2 regions of the Paraburkholderia sp. PAMB 6770 genome follow, and region 2 is predicted to be linked to the other one. Evidence: predicted binding sites of a transcription regulator. Region 2 holds the regulator's gene; the other holds the start of a gene.
The links. Region 2 encodes LexA, which represses DNA repair genes until DNA is damaged. Its sites were predicted from a motif close to ACTGTATNNNNATACAGT; they were not measured.
Positions count from the first base shown of each region.

Region 1: the regulator LexA is predicted to act here: its motif matches at 3,037-3,054, upstream of dinB (DNA polymerase IV).

Region 1 is NZ_CM173238.1:1,137,358-1,147,590, reverse strand. It holds gene AC3AP7_RS05315 (M3 family metallopeptidase) at 1-134, shown strand, start outside; gene AC3AP7_RS05310 (amidohydrolase family protein) at 289-1,578, opposite strand; gene dinB (DNA polymerase IV) at 1,863-2,927, opposite strand; gene AC3AP7_RS05300 (aspartate/glutamate racemase family protein) at 3,204-3,908, shown strand; gene AC3AP7_RS05295 (ABC transporter ATP-binding protein) at 3,960-5,309, opposite strand; gene AC3AP7_RS05290 (ABC transporter permease) at 5,321-7,072, opposite strand; gene AC3AP7_RS05285 (hypothetical protein) at 7,277-7,417, opposite strand; gene AC3AP7_RS05280 (carbohydrate porin) at 8,467-10,104, shown strand; gene AC3AP7_RS05275 (potassium transporter Kup) at 10,125-10,233, opposite strand, start outside.
Region 2 is NZ_CM173238.1:2,019,093-2,029,325, reverse strand. It holds gene AC3AP7_RS09225 (universal stress protein) at 40-516, shown strand; gene AC3AP7_RS09220 (DUF2939 domain-containing protein) at 632-1,297, opposite strand; partial or broken gene AC3AP7_RS09215 (hypothetical protein) at 1,427-1,624, opposite strand; gene lexA (transcriptional repressor LexA) at 1,841-2,491, opposite strand; gene AC3AP7_RS09205 (asparaginase) at 2,619-3,659, shown strand; gene AC3AP7_RS09200 (FAD-binding oxidoreductase) at 3,989-5,305, shown strand; gene AC3AP7_RS09195 (SDR family oxidoreductase) at 5,302-6,042, shown strand; gene AC3AP7_RS09190 (GtrA family protein) at 6,110-6,538, shown strand; gene AC3AP7_RS09185 (UbiA family prenyltransferase) at 6,666-8,087, shown strand; gene AC3AP7_RS09180 (2-hydroxy-3-oxopropionate reductase) at 8,350-9,264, opposite strand; gene hyi (hydroxypyruvate isomerase) at 9,326-10,135, opposite strand; gene gcl (glyoxylate carboligase) at 10,231-10,233, opposite strand, start outside.

The sequences.
Region 1 (10,233 bases), 880 kb from region 2:
AGGAAATTCTCGAAGTGGGCGGCAGCCGGCCCGCGATGGAGTCGTTCAAGGCGTTCCGCGGCCGCGAGCCGAGCATCGACGCACTGCTGCGCCACAGCGGCATGACGCCCGCGTCACAGGCGGCGCCGCGCTGAGCGCGCGAGCGGCGGCGCAATCTCCGGCGGGCGGCCCGTGCCAAGCGGGCGGCACCCGGGGCGGGCGCTTCCGCGCGCGGATACGCCTCAATACGCCTCAATACGCGCCAGCGTGCACCAGTGAGCCCCGGCGCGCGCCGGCGCGCATTACCCGCTAGCCGCGCTGCAGCCGGAAATCGACCTGTGCCGGCCGCCCGTCGAGCGCGAGCGTCGCGCACGCGGCCGGCGAACGCGCGACCACCTTGCCGCGCCGGATCACCGCGAGGCGCGCGGCGCGCAGGCGGATCGCCTCGACCGGATCGCGCGCGTCGAGCAGCACGCAATCGGCGGCACAGCCGGGCGCAAGCCCATAGCCGTCGAGCCCGAGAATGCGCGCCGCGTTCACCGTCACCGCATCGAAGCAGGCGTGCATCGCGTCGATGCCCGTCATCTGCGCGACGTGCAAGCCCATGTGCGCGACCTCCAGCATATCGCCCGAGCCGAGGCTGTACCACGGATCCATCACGCAGTCGTGGCCGAACGCGACTGTGATGCCGGCCGCCATCATTTCCGGCACGCGCGTCATCCCTCGCCGCTTCGGATACGTGTCGCTGCGGCCCTGCAGCGTGATGTTGATCAGCGGATTCGCGATCGCGGCGACGCCGGACTCGCGCATCAGCGGCAGCAGCTTGCTCGCGTAGTAGTTGTCCATCGAGTGCATCGACGTCAGATGCGAGCCCGCCACGCGGCCATGCAGCCCGAGCCGGTGCGTCTGCGCGGCGAGCGTCTCGATGTGGCGCGACAGCGGATCGTCCGATTCGTCGCAGTGCATGTCGACGCGCAGCCCCTGCTGCGCGGCGAATTCGCACAGCAGGCGGACCGACTCGGCGCCCTCGGCCATCGTGCGCTCGAAGTGCGGAATCCCGCCCACCACGTCGACGCCCCGTGCGATGGCCCGCTTCAGGTTATCGAACGCGCCAGGGCTGCGCAGCAGGCCGTCCTGCGGAAACGCGACAAGCTGCAGGTCCAGATACGGCGCGACGCGGCGCTTCACGTCGAGCAGTGCGTCGACCGCGAGCAGGCGCGGATCGCAGACGTCGACGTGACTGCGAATCGCCAGCAGGCCGCGCGCCACAGCCCAGTCGCAATACTGCAGCGCGCGCTCGACGAGCGCGTCCTGGGTCAGCTGCGGCTTGAGTTCGCCCCACAGCGCAATGCCTTCGAGCAGCGTGCCGGATGCATTGACGCGCGGCAGGCCGTAGGACAGCGTCGCGTCCATGTGAAAGTGCGGATCGACGAACGGCGGCGCGACCAGCCGGCCGGCCGCGTCGATTTCCTGCGGCGCCTGCGCGGCCAGATGCGGCTCGACGGCGACGATGCGCGCCGCATCGATGCCGATATCGACCAGCGACGCGTGTTGCGATTCGCTGCGCGGCAAACGCGCGCGACGGATGATCAGGTCCATGACTCGCTCCTTGGGCTGAGGTCGATTCTATCGGCACTACAAAGGCAGTGAGCAACCGGGTGCGGCTTGTCGGCTTGTCGGCTTGTCGGCTTGTCGGCTTGTCGGCTTGTCGGCTTGTCGGCTTGTCGGCTTGTCGGCTTGTCGGCTTGTCGGCTTGTCGGCTTGTCGGCTTGTCGGCTTGTCGGCTTGTCGCCTCGCCGCCGGTGGCCGTACTGGCGATCGCACCGGTCACCGCACAGCAACGCACAAGCGGGCGGAAACGGGCCCCGGCATCGGCACGGGCTTCAGCGCGGCCCGTCTGCGTGCGCCGCCGGGCTTTCGTCCGTCGAAGCGTCGTCCGTCGCTTCATCGAATAGCGCGAACTGCCCTTCGAGCGCCCCCGCGTCCTGTTCGAGCCGCACGCCGACGCCGAGCAGGCGCACCGCGCGGTCGCGGCGCGCGAAGCCTTTTTCGAGTAGCGCGAGCAGCGTCGGCACGTCGGGCGTCTCGCCGACACACTCGACCGTCGTGCGCTGAAAATCGGCAAAGCGGATCTTCACGAACAGCTTGCGCACGAGCGCCGCCGCGCCCGCGCGCGCAATCCGCCCGTCGAGCTGCGCGGCGAGTTCGCGCAGTTGCGCCGCGCACGCGTCGAGCGTGTCGAGATCGGTGACGTAGGTCGTTTCCACGCTGATCGACTTGCGCTCGCGATCAGCCCGTACCGGCCGCTCGTCGATGCCGCGCGCCAGTTCATGGAGCCGCGTGCCGAACACGCCGAACTGCCGATGCAGATCGACGAGCGGCCATGTGCGCAATTGCGCGCAGGTCGTCACGCCGAGCCGTTCCAGCTTCGCCGCGGTCACCTTGCCGACGCCGAAGATCTTGCGCACCGGCAGCGCGGCGACGAATGCATCGGTCTCGTGCGGGCGCACGACGTACAGGCCATCGGGCTTGTTCCAGTCGGATGCGATCTTCGCGATGAACTTGTTCGGCGCAACGCCCGCCGACACCGTCACGCCGACCGTCGCGCGCACGCGCTCGCGGATTTCCGTTGCGATCAGCGTGGCGCTGCCCTTGCAGCGCGTCGTGCCGGTGACGTCGAGATAAGCTTCGTCGAGCGACAGCGGCTCGACCGCGGCGGTGTAGTCGCGGTAAATCGCCATGATCTGACGCGACGCGACCCGGTATTTTTCCATCGCCGACGGCAGGATCAGCAACTCGGGGCATTTGCGCAGGGCGAGCGCCGACGACATCGCCGAATGCACGCCGAAGCGGCGCGCCTCGTAGTTGCAGGTGGCGATCACGCCGCGCTGGTCGGGACGACCGCCGACCGCCAGCGGACGGCCGCGCAGCGACGGGTCGTCGCGCATCTCGACCGATGCATAGAAGCAGTCGCAGTCGCAATGGATGATCTTGCGCACGGGCAACGCAAACGGCACAGCCGCGGACACGGGTACACCTTCTGACTCAGGTACCCGCACTGTACAAAAACACAGTGCCTTTATCAAGGTGGCTGTATCGGGCCGCCCGCCGTCGCCGTATCGGCGGGCGACGGCCGCGCCGTACCGGCGCGCCGCGCACCGCGCCCCCTATACTCAGTCAGCGGGCGCCACCGGCCGCGCCCGACACCGGCAAAGGGAAGCGGGATGAAGACCATCGGCGTGATCGGCGGCATGAGCTGGGAATCGTCTGCCGAGTATTACCGGCTGCTGAACCACCACGCGAAGGCGCGTCTGGGCGGCCATCACAATGCGCGCAGCCTGCTGCTGAGCGTCGACTTCGCGGCGATCGAAGCGCTGCAGCGCGCCGGCGACTGGCCCGCGCTCGGCGCGCGGATGGCGGCGGCCGCGCGTCAGCTCGAGCGCGGCGGCGCGGACCTCGTGATCCTCGCGACCAATACGATGCACCGGGTCTGCGACGCGATCGAGCAGGCGCTCGCGATCCCGTTCCTGCACATCGCCGATCCGACCGGCGCGGCGCTGCGCGCGGACGGCGTGACGCGCGTCGGCCTGCTCGGCACCCGCTATACGATGGAGCAGCCGTTCTACAGCGCGCGCCTGCACGAACGCTACGGACTCGATACGCTGACGCCCGACGACGATGCGCGCGCGGCGATCCATCGGATCATCTACGAAGAACTGTGTCACGGCGTGATACGGGACGACGCGCGCCGCGTCTATCAGCGCGCCATCGACGGCCTCGCGGCGCGCGGCGCCCAGGCAGTGATCCTCGGCTGCACCGAGATCACGCTGCTGATCAGGCCGGAGCATGCGTCGCTGCCCGTCTACGATACGACGGCGCTGCACGCGCGCGCCGCGGTCGACTGGGCCATCGCCGCCGACCCGGTCTGAGCGGCGCGCGCCGCACGCCGCACCCGTCTGCCGGCGCGGCGGCGGCTCCGTTCACGCCTCGACGTCTTCCAGGCTGAACAGCTCGGTCTGGTCGTTGTACGAGAAGATCTCGCCGTAGCGGCCCCAGTTGATCACCGCGTCGAGCGTTTCCTCGGCCGCGCTGTCCGACAGGAAGTCTTCGAGCTCCTGCTCGAAGCGCACGCGCGGCGCGCGATGCCCCGGACGCTCGTTGAGCACCTTCTTGATCCGCGCCGCGAGCGGCACGAGCCGCAGCAGATGCTCGGCGAACATCATCTTGCGCTCCTGCGTGCCGAACTCCGCGAACACCCGCGCCGGCGGCGTGAGCAGGATATCGCCCTCGCGCACCTCGGCGAACCCCAGATGCTGCAGCACTTCGGCCACCGGAAACAGGTCGTCCACCTCCAGATGCAGCGAGCGCGCGATTTCCGGCATGTCCGCACGGCCGTGGTACGGCGCGGCCGCGAGCGTCTCGATCAGACCCGCCATCAGGTTGGTCGACACGTGCGGCAGCCAGCTGCCCAGTTCGAGCCCCTTCTTCGCGGTCTCGTCGGGACGGCGCGCCGTCATCTTCGCGTAGATCTCGTCCACCAGCCGGCGAAACGCCGGATCCAGCCGGTTGCGCGGATGCGCGAACGGCACCTTGATCTCCGCCAGCACCCGCCCCGGATTCGACGACAGCACCAGAATCCGGTCGCACATGAACACCGCTTCCTCGATGTTATGCGTCACGATCAGCACCGACCTGATCGGCATGCGCCCCTGCGTCCACAGGTCCAGCAGGTCCGTGCGCAGCGTCTCGGCCGTCAGCACGTCCAGCGCCGAGAACGGCTCGTCCATCAGCAGCAGCGTCGGATCCACCACCAGCGCGCGCGCAAATCCCACGCGCTGGCGCATGCCGCCCGACAGCTCGCGCGGATAGGCATTTTCAAAGCCGTCCAGACCGATCAGGTCGATCGCCGCGAGCGCCCGCTCGCGCCGCTCGCGCGCGCCCACGCCCTGCGCCTCCAGTCCCGCCTCCACGTTTTGCAGCACCGTGAGCCACGGAAACAGCGCGAAGGTCTGGAACACCATCGCGACCCCCTTGGCCGGGCCGTCCAGCGGCTTGCCGAGATAGGTCACGTCGCCGCCGGTCGGCCGGATCAGCCCGGCGATGATGCGCAGCAGCGTCGACTTGCCCGAGCCCGAACGGCCCAGCATGCCGACGATCTCGCCCTCGCGCAGCGACAGGTTCACGCCGTCGAGCACCAGCAGTTCGCCCTGGTTCTTGTTGAAGCCGCGGCTCACGTCGGTGACGCGCAGCACCTCCGCGCCGGAACGCGGCGCCGGCGCCGGCGCCGGCGTGTGCGGCAGATCGGCGGATACGATTTTCGGATTTAGCATCGCTTTTACTCTCAGTCGAGCCGCAGCCGGGATTCGGCATAGGCATACATCGGTCGCCACAACAGGCGGTTGAACAGCGTCACGAACAGCGACATCACCGCAATGCCGAGGATGATCTTCGGAAAATCCCCCGCCGCCGTCGTCTGCGCGATATACGCGCCCAGCCCATGCGCCTCCACCTTCGTGTCGCCCCACTGCACGAACTCCGCCACGATGCTCGCGTTCCACGCGCCCCCCGACGCGGTGATCGCCCCCGTCACGTAGTACGGAAAAATCCCCGGCAGCATCGCCTTGCGCCACCACTGCCAGCCGCGGATCCCGAAGTTCGTCGCCGCCTCCCGGTAATCGTTCGGATAGGCGCTCGCCCCCGCGATCACGTTGAACAGGATGTACCACTGCGTGCCCAGCACGATCAGCGGCGACAGCCAGATGTCCGGGTTCAGGTGAAACCGCACGATCACGATCACGAACACCGGAAACAGCAGGTTCGCCGGAAACGCCGCCAGAAACTGCGCAAGCGGCTGGATCTTCTCGGCCAGCGCCGGACGCAGCCCGATCAGCACCCCCACCGGCACCCACACCAGCGAGGACAGCGCGATCAGCACCACCACCCGCACGAGCGTGATGAACCCGAGCACGAACACGTGGCCGACCTCGTCGAGCGTCACCCCGGTGCGCACGTAGGCCACCACCCGGTACACCACATAGGCGGTCAGCAGCAGCACCAGCACGCCCCAGACGATATCGCCCACGCGCGACGCCTTGCCGCGCCCCGGCAGCTCGAACCGGATGCCGCGCGGCGCCGGCAGCCGCATCGGCACCCGCGCCGCGCGGGCGAACACCCAGCCGAGCGGCACCAGCAGCCGGTGAATGAGCCGCGTGCGGCGGATCAGGTCGAGCAGCCACGACTCCGGCGCATTGCCCGAACTCGTCGTCTCCATGCGGAACTTGTCGGCCCACGCGACGAGCGGACGGAACAGCAGCTGGTCGTACGCGAGAATCACCACCGTCATCGCGAGAATCACCCAGCCGACCGCGTGCAGGTTGCGCCCGGCAATCGCCTGCGCCAGATACGCCCCGATCCCCGGCAGCGTGATCGTGTTGTTGCCGACCGTGATCGCCTCGGACGCCACCACGAAGAACCAGCCCCCCGACATCGACATCATCGTGTTCCAGATCAGGCCCGGCATCGAGAACGGCACCTCCAGCTTCCAGAAACGCTGCCAGCCGGTCAGGTGAAAGCCGCGCGAGACTTCGTCCAGATCGCGCGGCACCGTGCGCAGCGACTGGTAGAAGCTGAACGTCATGTTCCACGCCTGGCTCGTGAAGATCGCGAAGATCGCCGCAAGCTCCGCGCCGAGCACGCGCCCCGGAAACAGCGCGAGAAAGAACGTCACCGTGAACGAGATGTAGCCGAGCACCGGCACCGACTGCAGGATGTCCAGAATCGGCACCAGCACGAGCCCCGCGCGGCGGCTCTTCGCCGCGAGCGTGCCGTACGCCAGCGTGAACACCAGCGAGGCGACGATCGCCGCGAGCATGCGCAGCGTCGTGCGCATCGCGTACTCGGGCAGATGCGACGGGTCGAGCGAGATCACCTGGGCCTTCAGCGTCGACATCGGCGCGAGCGTCTGGTGAAAGCCGATCGCGGCCATCGCGATCACGCAGATGATCAGCGGGAACGCAACGAAGTCCCAGCCATTGGGCAACAGACGCCACGCGGACGCGTGAGCGGTGCGTTTCAGGTCGAAGCTGAAGTCCATTACAGCGCTCCCCCAGCGGCGGTCATCGAGACACGGCCCACGGCCGGCACGCGCGGGCCGGCCAACGGCGCGCGGGCATGCGGGACAAAACAGAAAACAGACATGAGCGAAAACAGGCAGGTAGTGAATGAACACGCCCGCGCGGCCCGCACGCGGGGCGGCCGGTCGTGGCCGGCACGCCTCGTGTGCGGACGCACGCGGACACTACGCAAAAAGCGACTTGAGATAGCGCCAGAGCGCACCCCGTGCGCGGGGCGGGCGGGTACGCAGCGACAGCATCGTGTCGTAGTGGACGCGGGCGTCCTCGACGTGCGGCAGGTGCGACAGGAGCAGGCCGAAGTTCATGAGGGTTCTCCGAGCGTTGGGCTTAACGCGGTTCGACGGAAGCCAGCAAGACCCGGAGTGCCGTGGGATCGGCGATGCGACAGCGGGGCTCTACTCGCTTGCGTCAGTGAAAGGGGACGTGCAGCGGTGCACGGTATAGCGGCATAAGGGATAACTGTCAGGGTCCGGCATGGAGCGCTCCTTGTCGGCGTTGAGCACGCCCGTCTGCTGCGCGGGCCGGAGCACGCGCGAATCCATTCACGCGCGCACGCCGCCGAGGCGGGATGCGCGCGCACGCAGCCGCGAGTCGACGCTCGCGACAAAACGCCATGCGAGCACACGCCGCGGCGAGGCGCTCACATGACACGATTCGAGGTGCACGGGGAAAGATACTGCGGCGCGCACCGTCTGCCCGGCAGGCAGGACGGCGGCGAAAGAATATGGCGCGGGGGTCCTGCCGCTCAGGCGGCGAAACAGATCGAAGATCGACTACTGCTACTGTCCAAGGCATCAGCCCCTTTTGTGACGACCGGCGAATTCTAGACATTTTGAGAACAAAAAGTCAACCGGCTTCGCTAAGCAGAGCCAGGCTAATCGACGCGGCACGGGTCTCTCGGGCCGCGTCACCCTGCCCCCGATTTCCGCGCGGCACGCGGCGCTTTTTTTGATGCACTTTTTACTTGCCGGACGGTGCAGGCGGCCCCTACAATCCGCCCGTCTCATTCAGGGAGTCCCACGTGGACACATGCTCGGGTAGTGGAAGTCCGATGCCGGCCTGCGCCGGCCTGACGATCGCGAGTTAGCCGCCCCGAGGTCCCGCCTCTGCCGCTGACTCGCCTGTATTGGGTTAGCGCGCTTCTTTTCCGGCCGGCTTGATGCCGCGCCGTCAGCCGCACGCTCCGTCGTACGCCTGTGCGCCGTCCGTTTGACGGCGAGGTGCCGTCGCGTCCTCTCACGTTGCCCGATCCGTTCGGGCTCGACGGGGACGCGGCATGCCCGATCGACCCGGCGTCGCCCTGTTCGGGGCCTTTCGATCTCGTTTGCCCATTTCCCTTCTGCCTCTGCTCGCGATGAAAAACAACTTCACCCTCGCCTGCCGCTGCGCCGCCGGACCCGCCGGTCTCGGCCTGCTGCTGTCGATCGGCGCAGCCGCCCCCGCACTCGCGCAAGCCTCGTCCGACGATGCGCGCCCCCTGGCGCTCGCACCTGCGCCTGCACCTGCACCTGCACCTGCGCCTGCACCTGCGCCTGCGCCTGCACCTGCGCCTGCGCCTGCACCTGCGCCTGCGCCTGCACCTGCACCTGCGCCTGCGCCTGCACCTGCGTCTGCACCTGCGTCTGCGTCTGCACCTGCGTCTGCACCTGCGTCTGCGCCCGTGGCCGAGCCTGCGCCCGCGGCCGCAGCCCCCGCTCCAACCGGCTTCTGGAGCCGCGCCAGCCTGTTCGGCGACATGGGCGGCGTGCGCCCGTGGCTCGACAACCGGGGCGTGACGATCGGCCTGCAGGAAACCAGCGAGACACTGGGCAACCTGACAGGCGGCGTGAGACGCGGCGGCGCGTACGACGGCGTCACGCAGTTCGGCCTCGGCATCGATACGCAAAAAGCGTTCGGGCTGCCTGGCGGCACGTTCAACGTATCGGGCCTGCAGATCCACGGCACGAGCCTCAGCGCACGCAATCTGCAGACGCTGCAAAGCGCAAGCGGCATCGAGGCCGACGACACCACGCGTCTGTGGGAACTGTGGTACCAGCAGACGTTCGCCGGCGGCGACGCGGATCTGAAGATCGGCCAGCAAAGCGTCGACCAGGAGTTCATGGTGAGCGACGACGCGAGCCTCTTCATGAACGCGACGTTTGGCTGGAACGTGCTGCCGTCGGTCGATCTGCCGGCGGGCGGTCCCGCCTATCCGCTCGCCTCGCCCGGCGTGCGGCTGCGCGTGACGCCGTCCGGCGCATGGACCGTGCTCGCCGGCGTGTTCGGCAATCCGGCCAGCAACGGCAGCGCCGATCCGCAGCAGCTCGACGCGCACGGTACGAACTTCGCCCGGCAACACGGCGCGCTCTTCATCGGCGAGGTGCAGTACGCGCTCAACCCCGTGCCGGCCGACCCGGCCGCGCCGAAACCGGCCGGCTTGCCCGGCACTTACCGCCTGGGCCTCTGGTACGACTCGCAGCGCTTCGCCGATCCCGGTTATGACACGGCGGGCGCGTCGCTCGCGGATCCGTCGGGCAGCGGCATCGCGCGCAGCTACCGCGGCAACGAGGGGATCTATGCGGTCGCCGATCAGATGGTGTGGCGCCCCGGCGTGGACAGCCCGCAGGCGCTCGGCGTCTTCGCGCGCGTAATGGGCGCGCCGGGCGACCGCAACCTCGTGGATTTCGCGCTGAACGCGGGCATCACGCTGAAAGCGCCGTTCAAGGGGCGCGATAACGACGTCGCCGGGCTCGCGCTCGGCTATGCGCGAATCGGCTCGCACGCGCAGGACCTGGCGAGCGCGAGCGCGCTCACGACACCGGGCTATCCGTCGCGCAGCGCCGAAACGCTGATCGAGGCGACCTACCAGTACCAGCTCACGCCCTGGTGGCAATGGCAGGCCGATTTCCAGTACGTGTTCCGGCCCGCGGGCGGCATTCCGGACCCGGACGCTCCGGCGCAGCGCATCGGCAACGAGGCCGTCGTCGGGCTGCGGACCACCGTCGCGTTCTAGCCGTGCGCGGCCGCGCGCGGCTACAGGTTGATCTGCCCGCCCAGTTCGACGACGCGGTTGGCGGGCAGACTGTAGTACTCGGCGGCCTGCGCCGCGTTGCGGCCGAGGAACGCGAACAGCTTCTCGCGC
Region 2 (10,233 bases):
GGAGACGAGAACCGCGATCGGCGCGGAAGGGAGATCATCATGGCGAGCTACAAGAAAATTCTGTTGTGCTACGACGGCTCGCGCGAGGGCCGCAAGGCGTTGCGCTGCGGTGCGGATCTGGCGCTGGACCTGAAGGCGGAGACGCATCTGCTGTCCGTGGTGGACATGCGGTCGAGCATCGCGCAAAGCGCCGGACTGCTGACGGACGTGGCCTGCGGCAGCTTCGAGAAAGCCGCGCGCGACATCCTGCAGGAGGGTGTCGACTGGCTGACCGAGCGCGGCGTGCGGGCGCAGGGGCATTTCGCGTTTGGTCATCCGATCGACGAAATTGCGAATCTGTCCAGCGAGCTGCAGGTGGACCTCGTCGTCGTCGGGCACCGTTGCCGCACCGGGCTGTCGCGCTGGTGGATGGGCGCGGGCAACACGCCATTGCTCGACCGCGTTTCGTGCAGCATCCTCGTGGCGTGCTCGTCCGCGCAGGAGCAGCAACAGGCCGCCGCCGAGGCTGCAGCCTGATTCTCGCGCGGCTCCGCGGCTGGGCCCTTGCGGGTCTCTCGTTCTCGCGTGGACCGTTGCCTGGGCCCGTGTTGGGGCCGTTGTTTAGGCTGTTGTTTGGATCGACGGGTTTGGCCTAGTCGCCCAGTTCGACGGCCGCCAGCTTCCAGGTGAACCACCCCTCGCGATGCAAGATCGCGCGGTAGCGTGCGTCGCCCACGCCATGCTGGTAGGTGACGACGAATTCATTCAGGCTGCGATAGCCCGCGTGCGTGTGCGGCGGCGCAGATGGCTCAGACGGGACGGACGCGGCGCCGGTAGCCGCAGTGCCTGGCGTGGCGTCTGCAGCCGCGGAAGGGGCCGTGTCCGGCGGCCGCTGCTGCGGGTTGCCGCTCGGCGGCATGCCGTTGAGCAACGCCGCGACGCCGGCAGGCGTCGCGTAGGCATCGACCAGCGGCCCGACCAGTGCAATGCCGATCATCGCGCCCAGCGCCGCGAACGGATTGCCGCTGCCGTGCACGCGACGCGTCATGAGGCCCGCGATCTGCTCCTTCAGGCTCTCGCGCAGCGCGGGGTAGTCCACGTATTCGCTGACGGTTTGCGCATCGCGCGCGTCGGCGGCCTGCTTCAGACGGTTGAGCGCGACATAGGGGGAGGCATAGCCGTAACCCAGTATCGCGACCAGCGCGACAACGATGAGAACCGCAATGAACGGCTTCGTGGAGCCGCGGCTGGCGCGGGGTGAGACTCGGGTTGCGGCCGAGGTGGAAACCGCGGGTGAAACTGAGGTTGAAACCGGCATCGTACGGCGCGCTCCAGAAAGTGAGGCCAGGTGTAGAGCCAGACACGGAGCCAGACACAGGGTCAGGCACAGGGTCAGGCACGTGGCCAGACGCGGGGCCGAGGTGGGCGCGTGCGGTGATGGAGTCCGTTAGCGGCTCGCGACGCCCGCGCTTTCCTCTGCAATGCAGCGGTCGATCATGCGGCATACGGCGTCCAGCGTGCCGACCATGATGACGCGCGACGGTCCATGGTACACGCGCACCGGCGCGCGGCGCGCCGGCTCCGCCATATGGAGCCCGGCATTCAGCGACACGCGTGCGAAAGCTGGCAAGGCAGACGGCGGGGTGCGCGGTGCGCCCGATACGCTGCGGTCTGGGTGGGCCGCGGGCGCCGGATCGAACAGCGAGCCGCTGGGCGGGCCGGCGTCGAGCGGCGCGCACGGCACGACGCCGCGCAGGTGACGCAGACGGCCGAACTGGCGAAAGGGCAGCAGGCGGGCAAGGCGTTCCATGCGTTTCTCCAGACGGGATTCAGACAGGGTTCAGACGGTTCTTCAGACGGTTCAGAATTCGGTGGGACGGATCAGCCCCACCGCAATGCCTTCGAGCGCGAAATCTGCACTGCCGGCCTCGACGAAGATGTTTTCGTAATCGGGGTTCTCGGCAATCAGTTCGATGCCGTTCGTGCGGCGCTTCAGACGCTTCACGGTGACGTCGTCGCCGAGGCGCGCAACGATGATCTGCCCGTCTTTTGCCTCGCTGCGCCGCTGCACGGCGAGCAGGTCGCCGTCGAAGATGCCGGCGTCGCGCATCGACAGCCCGCGGACTTTCAGCAGGTAGTCGGGCTTGCTCGAGAACAGCGCCGGGTCGCATGCGTAGTGCTGCGCGATGTGCTCCTGCGCGAGGATCGGGCTGCCCGCCGCGACGCGGCCGATCAGCGGCAGCGACAGTTGCAGCAGCGCCGCATGCGGCAGCGTCAGCTGGTGCGGCGCGTCGTCCTGCCCGGCCAGCAGCCGGATGCCGCGCGAAGCGCCGGCCGCGAGCTCGATCACGCCCTTGCGCGCGAGCGCGCGCAGATGTTCCTCCGCCGAGTTCGCCGAGCTGAAGCCGAGTTCCGCGGCTATTTCGGCGCGGGTGGGCGGAAAGCCCGTGCGCTCGATCGCGCGGCGGATCAGATCGAAAACCTGCTGCTGTCGTGCGGTGAGTTTGGTCATGGCGCCACTGTATGGATAGACAGGTGACTGTATTTTTATACAGTATCGGGCACTTTTCAAGTGTTACGTGAAGTCCCCGGCGCCAGAGCGTGCCGCGGCCCGTCTCGCATCGATTACAATCGCCGCCATGACTACCTCGCCTTCCACCGCTTCCACGCACGCCGCCGCGCCGGCGCGCGTCCTGCCGCGCATCGCGGTGCTGGCCACCGGCGGCACGATCGCCGGCTCCGCGGCCGACGCGACCCATACCGCGGGCTACCAGGCCGGCGTGGTCGGCGTCAACCAGCTCCTCGACGCGGTGCCGGCGCTTGCCGGCGTCGCGCGGATCGCGCCCGAGCAGGTCGCGAGCGTCGACAGCAAGGACGTGGCGCTCGCGCTGTGGACGCTGCTCGCCGCGCGGGTGAACGCGCTCGCGGCGGATGACGCGATCGACGCCATCGTGATCACGCACGGCACCGATACGCTCGAAGAAACCGCTTACCTGCTGCACCTCACCGTGCACACCCGCAAGCCGGTGGTGCTGACCGCGGCGATGCGGCCGTCCACCGCGCTGTCGGCCGACGGCCCGCTGAACCTGCTGAACGCGGTGACGGTCGCGGCGAGCGCCGCGGCCGCCGGACAGGGCGTGCTGGTGGCGTTCAACAACCGCATTCACAGCGCGCGCGACGTCGTCAAGGTCAGCACCTATGCGGTGGACGCGTTCCAGTCGCCCGAGGTCGGCGCGCTCGGCTGGGTGCAGGATGGCCGCGTCGAGTTCCAGCGCGGGGTCGTGCGCGCGCATCCGCTCCCGGGCGGGTTCGCGGCCGGCGACGACTGGCCGGCCGTCGAGGTCGTCACGAGCTATGCGGGGGCGTCGCGCGTCGCGGTCGATGCGCTTGTCGCCGCGGGCGTGCGCGGCATCGTCGTCGCCGGCACAGGCAACGGCTCGATTCACGCTACCGTGCAGCAGGCGCTGGCCGAAGCGGCGAAGGCGGGCGTCGCGGTGGTGCGCGCGTCGCGTGTCGGATCGGGCCACGTGATGCGCAACGGCGCGGCGCCCGACGATGCGCTCGGCTTCGTGAGCGCGGGCTCGCTCAATCCGTACAAGGCGCGGGTGCTGCTGATGCTGGCACTCGCAGCGGGCGTGGCTGGGGCCGACGCGCTGCAGCAGGTGTTCGACACGTACTGACGCGCGAGGCGGGCGCTGCGCCCGCCCGGTCGGTCGGGCTCGCGGAAAGAGGGGGCGGGCGCCCGTCTGCGTGGGCGTACAGTGCACAGTACTCCTGTGTATTGGGGCGCTCCTGCGTGTGCCGCCCCATGCCCGCGTCGCTCACGGCCCACAGCCCAGAATTCACGACCCGCAACCCGCAACCCGCAACCCCAATGAAACGCGACACGCTCCCGGCCATCCTGGCAAAACGCGAACGAATGTGAGCTAGCAGACAGTGGCGGCGCGTGCGGCCGTCTACGATCCGCTTCGTCCATTTTCCTCTTTGCGTGGCGCGATTCGTGATGAGCGTGTCGAAGCTCCAGTCGTGGGGGCGTTATCCGTATGCGCTCCAGTTCCCTTGCCGGCCCGGCTGGCGCGACGGCATCGAGGCCGCGCTCGCGCTCGCGCGCGAACGCTTCGGCACCACGCTGCCGTTCGGCAACGGCCGCAGCTATGGCGACAGTTGTCTCGCGGCCACCGATCACGTGCTGCAGTTGCGCGGACTCGACCGCTTCATCGCCGCCGACTGGGAACAGGGCGTCGTGCGCGCCGAAGCTGGCGTCACGCTCGGCGAAGTGCTCGCGCTCGCGGTGCCGCGCGGCTGGATGCTGCCCGTCACGCCCGGCACGCAGTTCGTCACGCTCGGCGGCGCGGTCGCCAACGACGTGCACGGCAAGAACCATCATGTGCGCGGCACGTTCGGCGCGCACGTGCGGCGCTTCGCGCTGGTGCGCTCCGATCGCGGCGCGCTCGAATGCGCGCCCGACGAAAACACGGCGCTGTTTCGCGCGACGATCGGCGGCCTCGGGCTGACCGGGATCGTCGCGTGGGTCGAGATCCAGCTGATGCGGGCCGGCTCCGCCTACATCACGCAGACGAGCGTGCCGCTCGCGAATCTGGACGCGTTTCTGCAGGTGTCGGCCGAGTACGATGCGCGGCACGAGTACGGCGTTGCGTGGGTCGATTGCCTGAGCGGCGGCGCGGCCCTCGGGCGCGGCATCTATCTGGCCGGCGACCACGCGGACGACGGCGACTTCACGCTGCCGGCCGCGCGCAGGCGCAACGTGCCGTTCACGCCGCCGTGCTCGCCGGTGAACCGCTTCACGATCAAGGCGTTCAATGCGCATTACTACTGGCGCCACGCGCAGGCCGCACGCGAGAGCCGGGTCGACTTCGCGCGTTTCTTCTATCCGCTCGACGGCGTGCGCAACTGGAACCGCATGTACGGACGGCGCGGGTTCCAGCAGCATCAGTGCGTGCTTCCGGATGCGGCCGCGCGCGATGCGCTGCGGGCGATGCTCGCGGCGATCGCGAAGAGCGGCGCGGGCTCCTTTCTCGCGGTGCTCAAGCGCTGCGGCACGCGGGTGTCGCCGGGGCTGCTGTCGTTCCCGATGCCCGGGGTGTCGCTCGCGCTCGATTTCCCGCAGCACGAACGTGCGAACGCGGAGCTGTTTGCGCGGCTCGATGCGATCGTGCGCGAGGCCGGCGGCCGCCAGTACCCCGCGAAGGACGCCCACATGAGCGGGGCCGATTTCCGCGCGGCCTATCCGGCATGGCAAACCCTCGAAACACTGCGCGACCCGGCGTTGATGTCGCGCTTCTGGAAACGGACCACACAGTCATGAAGAACGTTCTGATCGTCGGGGCGACGTCCGCCATCGCGCTCGCCTGCGCGCGGCGCTGGGCCGCGCAGGGCGCGCGCCTGTTTCTCGCCGGGCGTCACGCGGCGCGGCTCGACCAGCTTGCGCAAGACCTGCGCGTGCGCGGCGCGCGCGAAACCTTCACCTGTGCGCTCGATCTCACCGCGCGCGACGCGCATCCGGCGATGCTCGCCGCGTGCCGCGCCGCGCTCGGGCAGATCGACATCGTGCTGATCGCGCACGGCACGCTCTCGGATCAGGCCGAATGCGAGCGCGACGTCGAGGCGGCGATGCGCGAGCTGTCCACCAACGCGCTGTCGACGATCGCGCTGCTCACGCTGCTCGCGAACGTGTTCGAGGCGCAGCGCAGCGGCACGATCGCGGTGATTTCGTCGGTGGCGGGCGACCGCGGCCGCGCGTCGAACTACGTGTACGGCGCCGCGAAGGCGGCGGTCACGACGTTTTGCGAGGGCTTGCGCGCGCGGCTGTTCAAGTGCGGCGTGCGGGTGCTGACGATCAAGCCCGGCTTCGTCGATACGCCGATGACCGCCGGCCTCGCGCTGCCGGGCCCGCTTGTCGCGTCGCCGGAGCGGGTCGCGGCGGACATCGTGCGCGCGATCGCGCGCGGCCGGGATTCGCTGTACACGCCGTGGTTCTGGGCGGGCATCATGCTCGTGATCCGCGCGTTGCCCGGCTTCGTCTTCAAGCGCGCGCCGCTGTGAGGTCCGCGCGCGCACTGTCCGCCGCGCGCCGTCGGCGCGCCACGTTTCGCTTGCCGGGAGGATTCGCGTGTTGAACCCGCAGCGCCTGAGTGCGCCGTTTACCGGAACCCGGCTCGTCGTCGGGTACGCGCTGTTCGCCGCGCTGTCGATCGTCGCCAATCTCGCGAGCCAGAAGCTCGCATTTGCGCTGTACCGGGGCGCGGCCGCCGTCGCGCTGTCGGTCGGCGTCGGCACCGCGGTGGGGCTCGTCGTCAAGTATGCGCTCGACAAGGCATGGATCTTCCGCTACGCGCATCGCAGCGTCGCGCACGGAATGAAGACCTTCGTGCTGTACGTCGCGATGGGCGGCGCAACGACCGCGATCTTCTGGGGTGCGGAGTTCGGCGCGAACGCGCTGTTCCACTCGGAGCCGGCGCGCCTCGCGGGCGGCGCGCTCGGGCTCGTGCTCGGCTACGTCGTCAAATACCGGCTCGACCGGCGTTTTGTGTTTGCATGATCGGTCGTGCGCTGGCGCACAGTGGGCCGCGCGCCGCATCCCTAGCATCGCGGGGTAGAGGCAGGCAAGGTGTGCGCGCCGCGCGCGGCGCGGCGGCCTGCGGACCGACAGGCGACGAGGGATAAACATGGCGAGCGCAACGATCCCACTGTGCGTGGATCTCGACGGCACGCTGACGCGGACCGACTTTCTGCTCGAAGGACTGCTGGTCCTGCTGAAGAACAATCCGCTGGCGATTTTCCTGTGCCTGCGCTGGATCGTGCACGGCAAGGCCTACATGAAAGAGCAGATCGCGCGGCGCGTGACGATCGACGTCGGCGTGCTGCCGTACAACACGCAGCTCGTGGACTATCTGCGCGAGGAGCACTCGGCGGGCCGCCCGCTGTATCTGTGCACCGCGTCGAACCGGCGCTTCGCGAATCAGGTCGCGGAGCATTTCGGCCTGTTCGACGGCGTGCTCGCGAGCACCGAGGAGCAGAACCTGCTCGGGCGCAACAAGGCGCGCGCGCTCGTCGAGCAGTTCGGCGACGGCGGCTTCGACTACTGCGGCGACGCGCTCGCGGACGTGCCGGTGTGGCGCCAGGCGCGGCGCGCGATCGTGGTCGGCGACCGGCATATCGCGGCGGCCGCCGGCCGCGTCAACGCGGCGATCATCTTCTTCGAGCGCAAGCGCCGCATGCTGCCGCTGCTGCTGAAGGAAATGCGCGTGCACCAGTGGGTGAAGAACATCCTGATCTTCCTGCCGCTGCTCACCGCGCACCGCTTCACCGACGTCGGCGCGCTCGTCGCGGCCGGCATTGCGTTTGCGTCGTTCAGCCTGTGTGCGTCGTCGGTCTATCTGCTGAACGACATGCTCGATCTCGACGCCGACCGCCGGCATGCGCGCAAGCGCAGCCGTCCGTTCGCATCGGGCAGTCTGCCGCTGTCGTTCGGCATCGTGATGACGGTGCTGCTGCTCGCGGCGGGCGCGGGCCTCGCGCTGCTGCTGCCCTGGCATTTCGGCGCGGTGCTGGCCGCGTACCTGGCCGCCACGGTCGCGTATTCGTTCAGCCTGAAGCGCATGGCGCTCGTCGACGTGTTCACGCTCGCGTGCCTGTACACGGTACGCGTGATCGCCGGCGGCACGGCCGACGGCATCGCGCTGTCGTACTGGCTGATTCTCTTTTGCGTGCCGATCTTTCTGAGTCTCGCGATGGTCAAGCGCTACGTCGAGCTCGACGGCATCTTGCGCCAGGGCAAGACCGAAGCGGCGGGGCGCGGCTATATCGCGCAGGACATCTCGATCCTGCGCTCGTTCGGCACCGCGTCCGCGTATCTGGCGGTGCTGGTGCTCGCGCTCTATCTGAATTCGCCCGAGTTAAAGCTGCTCTACCGGCATCCACAGGGATTGTGGGCGGTGTTCGCGCTGACGCTCTACTGGGTCAGCCGGATCTGGATGTTCGCGTTCCGCGGGCAGATGCACGACGATCCGATCGTGTTCGCTTTCAAGGATCGCGTGAGCGTGGCGGTGATCGGGCTGTGCGCGGCGAGCATGATACTTGCGATGTAGCCGCGCGGCGCTGGGCGCGCCGCTTCGATGACTGTGTGCAATCCGACAGACGGACACCCGACGACGACGTCTGACCGACCAAGGCTTCCCCGGCGCCGCCGGGTGCCGCTGCGGACCCCACTCGCCGCTCTCAGCCCAGAGCGGCGCGATTTGTCCGGTGCCGCGCGCCTAGCTGCGCGCGCGACACCGGACGCCCCACCTGCCGGCCGCCGCGCGGCGGCCGCTGTCCTGCTGTTGTGCTGCGGGTTGTGCTGCCGTGTGCTCAGGCGGCCTTGGCCGCCTTGGCCGGCGCTTCGGCGATTTCGAAGTTCGCCATGATTTCGAGCGCGCGGATCATCGCGGAGTGATCCCACGCCTTGCCGCCGTTCGCCGCGCAGACGCTGAACAGCTGCTGGGCGCTCGCGGTGTGCGGCAGCGCGATGCCGAGCTTGCGCGCGCCGTCGATCGCGAGGTTCAGATCCTTCTGGTGCAGCTCGATCCGGAAGCCCGGATCGAACGTGCGCTTCGTCATCCGCTCGCCGTGCACTTCGAGAATGCGCGACGACGCGAAGCCGCCCATCAGCGCGCGGCGCACGCGTTCCGGATCGGCGCCCGAGCGTGCGGCGAACAGCAGCGCTTCGGCGACCGCTTCGATGTTCAGCGCGACGATGATCTGGTTCGCGACCTTGCAGGTCTGGCCTGCGCCGTTCTCGCCGATCAGCGAGACGTTCTTGCCCATCAGCTCGAACAGCGGCTTCGCGGCGGCGAACGACTTTTCCGGGCCGCCGACCATGATCGTGAGCGTCGCCTCGCGTGCGCCGACTTCGCCGCCCGAGACCGGCGCGTCGAGGTAGTCGCAGCCGAGCGCATTGATCTGCTTCGCGAAGCCCTGCGTGTCGAGCGGCGAGATCGAGCTCATGTCGATCACCAGCTTGCCCGCGCTCAGGCCCTTCGCGACGCCGTCATCGGCGAACAGCACGTTCGCGACGTCCGGCGTGTCCGGCACCATGATGATGATCACGTCCGCGGCCTGTGCAACCGCGGTCGAGTTCGCGACGGTCGTCACGGTCGCGCTGCCGGCGAGATCCTCGGGAACCGGGAAGGCGCCGTTCACGAACAGCGAGTGGCCGCCCTTGAGCAGGTTGCGCGCCATGTGCGAGCCCATGATGCCGAGGCCAATGAAACCAATCTTTGCCATGTGTTGAATCTCCGTGGTGGATGGGGGGGCGAGTGCCCGCCTGAGTCTCCTGCGCCGCGTATCAGGCGGCTGCGTGGGCTGCGCCGCGCGTCTGGCCGGCGATGCGCTGCACCCAGCCGAGACCCTCGGCGGTCGTCGTGCGCGGCTTGTACTCGCAGCCGACGTAGCCGTCGTAGCCGAGCGAATCGAGCAGCTCGAACAGGAACGGGTAATTGATCTCGCCCGTGCCGGGCTCGTGGCGGCCCGGGTTGTCGGCAAGCTGGACGTGTCCGATCGACGCGATGTTCTTGCGGATCGTGGCGGCCAGTTCGCCCTCCATCCGTTGCATGTGATAGATGTCGTACTGCAGGAACAGGTTGTCCGAGCCGACCGCGCGGATCACGTCGAGCCCGTCGGCCGAGCGGTTCAGCGCGAAGCCCGGGATGTCGTACGAATTGCACGGCTCGACCAGCAGCCGGATGCCTTCGCGCTTGAGCGCCTCGGCGGCGAAGCGCAGGTTCTCGACGATCGTCGCGCGCGCGCGGCCCGCGTCGACGCCCGGACCGGGAATGCCGACGAGGCAGTTCAGTTGCGGCACGCGCAGCGCCTTCGCGTAGTCGATCGCGCGGCCGACGCCTTCCTGGAACTCGGCGACGCGATCCGGCAGGCACGCGATGCCGCGCTCGCCGGCTTCCCAGTTGCCGGCCGGCAGGTTGTGCAGCACGAGCTTCAGCCGGTTGCGCTCGAGGCGCTCGGCGAGTTCTTCGACCTTGTACGGGTACGGAAACAGGAATTCGACAGCGGTGAAGCCCGCGTCCGCAGCCGCGGCAAAGCGGTCGAGGAACGGCACTTCGTTGAACAGCATCGTCAGGTTTGCAGCGAATTTCGGCATGGTGCGGAAGTCTCGTTGGTCGGTCAGGGAACGCGGGGCGCCGCCGCAGCGGCGCCCCGCAGGTGATGCGGGAAATACGTCGGCGGGGGCCGTGCTCA